2 regions of the Pseudomonas sp. LBUM1660 genome follow, and region 1 is predicted to be linked to the other one. Evidence: predicted binding sites of a transcription regulator. Region 1 holds the regulator's gene; the other holds the start of a gene.
The links. Region 1 encodes FliA, which starts transcription of late flagellar genes. Its sites were predicted from a motif close to CTAAAGTTTNNNNNNNNNNNGCCGNTAA; they were not measured.
Positions count from the first base shown of each region.

Region 2: a site for FliA is predicted at 1,921-1,948, ahead of ACA068_RS02000 (methyl-accepting chemotaxis protein). Genes of this name have one in related genera too.

Region 1 covers NZ_CP166795.1:1,911,986-1,916,403, forward strand. The annotation lists gene flhF (flagellar biosynthesis GTPase FlhF) at 1-1,171, shown strand, start outside; gene fleN (flagellar synthesis regulator FleN) at 1,288-2,118, shown strand; gene fliA (RNA polymerase sigma factor FliA) at 2,115-2,855, shown strand; gene ACA068_RS08985 (chemotaxis response regulator CheY) at 3,023-3,394, shown strand; gene ACA068_RS08990 (protein phosphatase CheZ) at 3,417-4,205, shown strand; gene ACA068_RS08995 (chemotaxis protein CheA) at 4,260-4,418, shown strand, end outside.
Region 2 covers NZ_CP166795.1:411,741-416,158, reverse strand. The annotation lists gene tatB (Sec-independent protein translocase protein TatB) at 1-244, shown strand, start outside; gene tatC (twin-arginine translocase subunit TatC) at 241-1,047, shown strand; gene ACA068_RS02005 (16S rRNA (uracil(1498)-N(3))-methyltransferase) at 1,044-1,751, shown strand; gene ACA068_RS02000 (methyl-accepting chemotaxis protein) at 1,990-3,906, shown strand; gene ACA068_RS01995 (amino acid ABC transporter ATP-binding protein) at 4,033-4,418, opposite strand, start outside.

The DNA.
Region 1 (4,418 bases):
TCCGAACATGGAACTCGAGGATGAGCTGCGCAAGACCCAGTCGCGGATCGTCACCGCCCAGGCCGAATTGAGCCTGCGTGGCGAAGGCGAAACCGAAGGCGACAAGACCACCAATCGCCAGTTGTTCGCCGGCCTGCCGTTGACCGCCGCCGAGCCGCTGATCGAGCCGACGTATGCCGAACCTCGTCGCTCGGCGCCAGCCCCGGCACCTGCCGCTGGGGGCGTCGATCCACGGGCGTTCGATTCGATGCGTTTCGAACTCAACAGCCTGCGCGAACTGATGGAAGTACAACTCGGCTCCCTGGCCTGGAATCAGCTGCAAGGCAGCCGTCCGGCCCAGGCCAATCTTTGGCGTCGCCTGCAACGCATCGGCCTGTCCGGCCCGTTGTCTCGCGACTTGCTGGCGATGATTGCCGACATTGACGAGCCCCGTCAGGCCTGGCGCATGTTGCTGGCACACCTGGCGCGGATGATTGCCACTCCGGAAGTCGAGCCACTGGAAGAGGGCGGCGTGATTGCCATGGTCGGCCCTGCCGGCATGGGCAAGACCACCACCCTGGCCAAGCTCGCGGCCCGCTACGTGCTCAAATACGGCGCGCAAAACATCGCGCTGGTGAGCATGGACAGCTACCGTATCGGTGCTCAGGAACAATTGAAGACGCTGGGCCGGATTCTCAACGTGTCGGTAACCCATGTCGATCCGGGCCAATCGCTGGTGCAGGCGCTGGATCCGTTGTTGCGCAAACGCGTGGTGCTGATCGATACCGCCGGGCTTCAGGCCAGCGATCCAGCCCTGCGTATGCAGCTCGAAAGCCTGGCCGGACGTGGCATCAAGTCAAAAAATTATTTGGTTTTGGCAACCACCAGCCAGAAACAGGTTCTAACGGCCGCTTATCACAGTTACAAGCGCTGCGGGCTCGCTGGCTGCATCCTGACTAAACTGGATGAAACGGCAAGTCTGGGCGAGGTGTTGAGCCTGGCGATCAGTCATGAATTGCCGGTGGCTTACCTGACCGATGGCCCGCGTATTCCGGATGATTTGCATCTGCCGCGTCGTCATCAGTTGGTCAGTCGCGCCGTAAGCGTGCAAATGCAAGAAGAACCCAGCGAAGAAGCCATGGCTGACATGTTCGCTGATATTTACCACAGCCCGACCAAGCAGGTTGGCTGAGGTACTAATGAACAGTTTTTGTACCTACATCGATGGTCTGCCATGCATTGTTCATTTTATGAGCGCGCAGCCAGTAATGTGGCCTCCGTCTATGCAAGACAAGGTAAAGAAATAACATGGGCAGCATGCATCCCGTACAGGTGATCGCGGTGACCGGCGGCAAAGGTGGCGTCGGGAAGACTAACGTGTCAGTGAACTTGTCCCTGGCTCTAGCTGAACTCGGCCGGCGCGTCATGCTGCTGGACGCCGATCTGGGGCTGGCGAACGTCGACGTCCTGTTGGGGCTGACACCCAAACGTACCCTGGCCGACGTGATCGAAGGCCGCTGTGAGCTGCGCGACGTTCTGTTGCAGGGCCCTGGCGGTATTCGCATCGTTCCGGCCGCGTCCGGCACGCAGAGCATGGTTCATCTGAGCCCGGCCCAGCACGCCGGCCTGATCCAGGCCTTCAGCGATATCGGCGACAACCTCGACGTATTGGTGATCGACACCGCTGCGGGTATTGGTGACTCGGTAGTCAGTTTCGTTCGCGCAGCACAAGAAGTCTTGCTGGTGGTGTGCGACGAGCCGACCTCGATCACCGATGCCTACGCGCTGATCAAACTGCTGAACCGCGATTACGGCATGAACCGCTTCCGCGTCCTGGCCAACATGGCTCAGAGCCCGCAGGAAGGTCGCAACCTGTTCGCCAAGTTGACCAAGGTCACAGATCGCTTCCTCGACGTCGCCCTACAATACGTCGGCGCAGTGCCATACGACGAAAGCGTGCGCAAGGCCGTGCAGAAGCAGCGCGCCGTCTACGAAGCCTTCCCTCGTTCCAAGTGCGCCCTGGCGTTCAAGGCGATCGCGCAGAAGGTCGACACCTGGCCGCTGCCTGCCAACCCGCGTGGGCACCTGGAGTTTTTCGTCGAGCGCCTCGTGCAACAGACCGCAGGACCCGTCCTATGACAGCCAGTGGCTACAACCTCTACAAGAAGTCGGCACGTGACGCGCAGTACGAGCTGATCGAGCGTTACGCGCCACTGGTCAAACGCATTGCTTACCACTTGCTGGCCCGTCTGCCGGCCAGTGTTCAGGTTGAAGACCTGATCCAGGCCGGGATGATCGGCCTGCTTGAAGTGTCGACCAAATATGACGCCAGCAAAGGCGCGAGTTTCGAGACCTACGCGGGCATTCGAATCCGCGGCGCGATGCTCGATGAAGTACGCAAGGGGGACTGGGCGCCACGTTCGGTTCACCGCAATACCCGCATGGTCAGCGACGCAATTCGCTCGATTGAAGCTAAAACCGGTCGTGACGCTAAAGATCATGAGGTTGCGGCCGAACTCCAATTGAGTCTCGACGATTATTACGGGATTTTGAACGACACCCTGGGCAGCCGGTTATTCAGTTTCGACGATCTGTTGCAGGACGGCGAACACGAAGGGCTGCACGAGGATGGCGCGAGTGCACATCTTGAGCCGTCACGCGATCTGGAAGATGAACGCTTCCAGGCCGCGCTGGCGGACGCGATTGCCAATTTGCCGGAGCGTGAGCGACTGGTGTTGGCGCTGTACTACGACGAAGAGCTGAACCTCAAGGAAATCGGTGAGGTCCTGGGGGTCAGCGAATCGCGGGTCAGCCAGTTACATAGCCAGTGCGCGGCCCGTTTGCGGGGGCGTTTGGGGGAGTGGCGAGCGCGCTGAAGGCAGTGTGGGGACACTGCGAACGAGGCCGGTGGAGTGTTGAACTGCACCGGTCGCGATCTGTTGTGCTCCAGACAGTCATCGAGTGGATTGCCGGATTGATTGAAATGGCGCGTCCAGGTGCTGGGCGCGTTTAAGACTGCTTGGAGGTCGAATTGGACAAGAACATGAAAATCCTCATCGTTGATGACTTCTCAACGATGCGGCGGATCATAAAAAACCTGTTGCGTGACCTTGGGTTCACCAACACGGTCGAGGCCGACGATGGCACTACTGCCATTCCGGTTCTCAACAGCGGGAGCATCGACTTTCTGGTAACGGACTGGAACATGCCTGGCATGACCGGTATCGATCTGCTGCGTCACGTGCGCGCCGATGAAAAGCTCAAGCACCTGCCGGTGCTGATGGTGACTGCCGAAGCCAAGCGCGAGCAGATTATCGAAGCGGCCCAGGCCGGTGTTAACGGCTATGTGGTCAAACCCTTCACGGCCCAGGCGTTGAAAGAAAAAATCGAGAAGATTTTCGAACGCATCGGTTGATCCACTGCGCCACGGGGGAGCTATGGAGCATAAAGAATCTTCACTGGGCGATTTTGAATCGACCCTGAAAAAACACGCGGTCGAACTGGTCGAAAGCCTTGAAAAAGGCAGGTTCGGCGACGCTGTGCAACTTATCCATGAGCTCAATCAGACCCGTGACCGCGGCCTGTATCAGGAAGTGGGCAAGCTCACTCGCGAGCTGCATAGCGCGATCGTCAATTTCCAGATTGACCCAAACATGCCGCAAGCCGAGGAAGTGTCGCAGATCACGGACGCCACCGAGCGTCTGGGGTATGTGGTCAAGCTGACCGAGGCCGCCGCCAACCGCACAATGGACTTGGTGGAAAACGCCACGCCGCTGGTCAACCGCCTGAGCGAAGAAGCCCAGGCGTTGAGCACGGATTGGGGGCGGTTCATGCGTCGCGAAGTCGGGGCTGAAGAGTTCCGCGAACTGGCCCGGCGCGTCGACGGTTTCCTGACGCGCAGCAGCGATGACAATCGCACGGTGTCGAGCAACCTCAACGACATTCTGTTGGCCCAGGATTACCAGGACCTCACCGGTCAGGTGATCAAGCGCGTGACCCAATTGGTCACCGAAGTTGAAAGCAACCTGCTCAAGCTCGTGCTCATGGCCAGTCAGGTAGACCGCTTTGCGGGTATCGAACATGACCGTGATGCGATGCTTGCTGAAAAAGATCCGCAAAAACATCTCTCTCAGGGTGAAGGTCCGCAGATTCATGCCGATAAAAGAGAAGACGTTGTGTCCGGTCAGGACGATGTGGACGATTTGTTATCCAGCCTAGGATTTTAGAGTTTTAGCATTTTAGGTTTTTTAGGTTTTTAGACCTGTAGGAGCACCCCCTTAATGAGCTTCGGCGCCGATGAAGAGATCCTTCAGGATTTCCTGGTTGAGGCCGGCGAGATTCTAGAGCAACTGTCCGAACAGCTGGTCGAGCTTGAAAGCCGACCGGATGATGCGGATTTGCTCAATGCAATTTTTCGCGGTTTTCACACTGTAAAAGGG
Region 2 (4,418 bases), 1.5 Mb from region 1:
GTCGCTGGAACAGGAGGCGCGGAAGATCTTCACGCCGACCCAACAGGAAGCCACACCGGTTCAGCCGGTTGAACCGGTGGCGGAGCAGACGATTCATGCTCCCGCCGCCAAGCCAGCACCTGTTGTCGCGGCTGTAGAACCTGCGCCCGTTGTTGCAACGCCACCGGTTGAACCTGCCACGCCTGCGGCTGTGCCAGTTGCGCCGGCCCCTCATGACCCAACACTGCCGCCGCGAGCCCCATGAGCGATCTTCCTGAAAACGACCAGCACATGCCGCTGGTTTCGCACCTCACCGAGTTGCGTACCCGCCTGCTGCGTTGCGTAGCGGCGATCTTCATCATCTTCGCCGGGTTGTTTGCCTTCACCCAGCAGATCTACACCTTCGTCTCCACGCCGCTACGTCAATACCTGCCCGTGGGCGCGACGATGATCGCCACCGATGTTTCGTCGCCGTTCCTGACGCCGCTGAAGCTGACCATGATGGTCTCGCTGTTCCTGGCGATCCCGGTGATCCTGCATCAGATCTGGGGCTTCATCGCGCCGGGCCTCTACAAACATGAGAAGCGCATCGCCGTGCCGCTGCTGGTGTCCAGCATCATGCTGTTCTACGCCGGCATGGCGTTCGCCTATTACCTGGTGTTCCCGCTGATCTTCAAATTCTTCGCCGCCGCCACCCCGGCCGGCGTGGAAATGATGACCGACATCAGCAGCTACCTCGACTTCGTCATGACGCTGTTCTTTGCCTTCGGCGTGGCGTTCGAGATCCCGGTGGCCGTGGTGCTGCTGGTGTGGATCGGCGTGGTCGACGTCCAATACCTGAGGAAAATCCGCCCCTACGTGATCATCGGCTGCTTCGTGGTCGGCATGATCCTGACACCACCGGACATCTTTTCGCAGACGCTGTTGGCCGTACCGATGTGGCTGCTGTTCGAAATCGGCATCCTGTTCGGCGGCCTTATCAGCAAGCGCGGCGACCATCCTGACGATCAGCCGGACAACCAGCCGGTCGACGATCACAACGACCAGCCGCCAGCGACCCAGCCGTGAACCTGCTGCTCCTCGAGGAGGCCGATTTCATTGCGGCGGACCGGGTGATCCTGCGTGATCGCCGGTTGACGCACATGCAGGAAGTCCACCGTTGTGAAGTGGGGGACAGCATGCGCGTCGGGCGTATCGGCGGGCTAATGGGCTCGGCCGAAGTGCTGCGCCTGGACGCTGATGAAGCCGAACTGCGCGTCACCCTTGACCAGCCGCCACCGACCAAGCTGCCACTGACACTGATATTGGCCCTGCCACGGCCGAAAATGCTGCGCAGGGTGTTTCAGACCGTGGCAGCCATGGGTGTGCCACGAATCATTCTGGTGAACAGCTATCGCGTCGAGAAGAGCTTCTGGCAAACGCCGTTTCTGGAGCCAGAGGCGATTCGCGAGCAATTGATCCTCGGCCTGGAACAGGCTCGGGACAGCGTGCTACCGGAAATAGTCATCGAAAAACGCTTCAAGCCGTTCGTCGAAGATCGGCTGCCGGCCATTTCCGAAGGTACGCTCGGTCTGGTGGGTCACCCGGGCAATTACCCGCCCTGCCCTCGCGGCCTGAATGAACCGGTGACCTTGGCCATCGGCCCCGAAGGCGGCTGGATCCCTTACGAAATCGACCTGCTGGCCAAGTCCGGCCTGCAACCGGTACAACTCGGCGAGCGCATCTTGCGCGTCGAAACCGCCGTCACCGCGCTGCTCGCCCGGCTCTTTTAAGATCAAACACGGTCACTGTGGCGAGGGAGCTTGCTCCCGCTTGGGCGCGCAGCGGCCACCGCTTTTTTCCTGCAAAACCGTATCAGCCTGATTTGCGACTGCTTCGCAGCCGAACGGGAGCAAGCTCCCTCGCCACAGGGATTTACTCGACCCGAATACCGCGTTGCGCCTACAGATTCCCGGGCACCTGCCGATATAGCCCCCATAAAACCAATGAGTGGTCCGAGGGAGTAGCAGCATGTACCGTTGGCTAGCCGAGAGTCTGGGAAATGTAAGCGTCAATCGCAAACTGGGGATCGGTTTCGGTCTGGTGCTGCTGCTAACGCTGCTGATCACCTTCACTGGCTGGACCGGCCTGACGGGCGTGATGAGCCGTGGCGACAAGCTGGGGTTCATTGCCAGCCTCAACGACCTGACCAAAGACCTGCGCCTGGCCCGTCGGGACTACGAAATGCGCCGAGGCGAACAAGGCCCGGGCGCCGTCAACGATCTGTTGAGCCAACTCGACGCGGGCCTGCAAACCGCGCGCAAGTTGATCGAACAGCCGTCTGACGTGGCGATGATCGACCAGCAATTGGCCGCCGTCAGCCAGTACAAACAAGCCTTCATCGCGATGACCCAGGCCGGCGCCAACCGCGAAGACGCCCGCAGCAAACTGGGCGCGACCGCCGACAACGCCGTGGCCCGCGTCGCCGAAGTCGAAAAATCCATGCTGCAAGGCGACAGCGTCGCCGACTTCAACAGCGTGATCGACCTGAGCAAACTGATTCAGCAGGCACGCTTCCAAGTGCGCGGCTACACCTACAGCGGCAAGACCGAGGCCGAGCAACCTGCTCTGGACGCCATCGACAACGCCCTGAAGAACCTCGAAAGCCTGCCATCCAAACTGCCGGAACAGCACATCGCCAACCTGCAACAGGCCACCGATTCGCTCAAAGCCTACCGCGCCGCCGTCAGCCAGTTCCGCGACTCGCAAGTGGCTAGCGCCGCCGCCCTCAAGCGCATGGCCGAGCAAGGCGATACCTTGCTCGACGTGAGCAAAAAACTCACCGTGTCACAAACCATCGTCCGCGACACCGACGCCGCACACGCCAAGAACCTGCTGCTGATGGCGACTGTTCTGGCCCTGGCGTTTGGCTTGCTGGCGGCATGGGCGATCACTCGCCAGATCGTGATCCCGCTGAATCAGACCCTCAAAGTGGCCGAGCGCGTGGCGGCGGGCGACCTGACGCAAAACCTTGTTTCCGAGCGTCGCGACGAATTGGGCCAGCTCCAGCGCGCCATGCAGAGCATGACCCTAGGCCTGCGCGAACTGATCGGCGGGATCAGCGATGGCGTTACACAAATCGCCAGCGCCGCCGAAGAACTGTCCGCGGTCACCGAGCAGACCAGTGCCGGGGTCAACAGCCAGAAGATCGAGACCGACCAGGTGGCCACGGCAATGAACGAGATGACGGCCACCGTGCAGGAAGTCGCGCGCAACGCCGAAGAAGCCTCCGAAGCCGCCGTCGCCGCCGATCAGCAGGCCCGCGAAGGTGACAAAGTGGTTGGCGAAGCCATCGCTCAGATCGAGCGCCTGGCCCTCGAAGTTGGCAATTCCACGGCGGCCATGGGCGATCTGAAACGCGAGAGCGACAAGATCGGCAGCGTGCTGGACGTGATCAAATCCGTGGCCCAACAAACCAACCTGTTGGCACTCAACGCTGCGATTGAAGCCGCCCGTGCCGGTGAGGCCGGACGCGGTTTCGCGGTGGTCGCCGATGAAGTCCGTAGTTTGGCCCAGCGCACCCAGAAGTCCACCGAGGAAATCGAAGAGCTGATCGTCGGCCTGCAAGCCGGCACCCAGCAAGTGGCCACCATCATGGACAACAGCCGCACCCTGACCGACAGCAGCGTCGAACTGACCCGCCGCGCCGGTAGCTCGCTGGAGAGCATCACCCGCACCGTGTCGGCGATTCAGTCGATGAACCAGCAGATTGCCGCCGCTGCCGAGCAGCAAACCGCGGTGGCCGAGGAGATCAACCGGAGCGTGCTGAACGTGCGCGATGTGTCCGAGCAGACCTCGGCAGCCAGTGAAGAGACCGCGGCCTCCAGCGTTGAGCTGGCGCGGTTGGGGACGCATCTGCAGATGTTGGTGGGGCGGTTCAAGGTTTGAAACCGAGGTGATGCCTTCGCGGGCAAGCCTCGCGCCTACAGGGCTTTGTGTATCGCTCGATTGAGCCACGACACAATACTGTAGGAGCGAGGCTTGCCCGCGAAGGCGTCAGGACAGGCGCTAAAGCTACAAAACCTGGCGCAAGAAGGCCTGCGCCCGCGGATCCTTCGGTGCATCGAAGAACTCGGCCGGCGATGCATCTTCCAGCAGTTTGCCGTGATCGAAAAACAGCACCCGATCCGCTACTTCCCGCGCAAAGCCCATTTCGTGGGTGACGCAGACCATAGTCATGCCTTCCACGGCCAGGGTTTTCATCACGTCCAGCACTTCGCCGACCATTTCCGGATCAAGCGCCGAAGTCGGCTCATCGAACAGCATGACCTTGGGTTCCATGGCCAATGCCCGGGCAATCGCCACACGCTGTTGCTGCCCCCCGGACAGGCGTGACGGAAACTCGTTGGCCTTCTGCGCAATACCGACCTTCTCCAGCAATGCCAAGGCCTTGGCCTCGC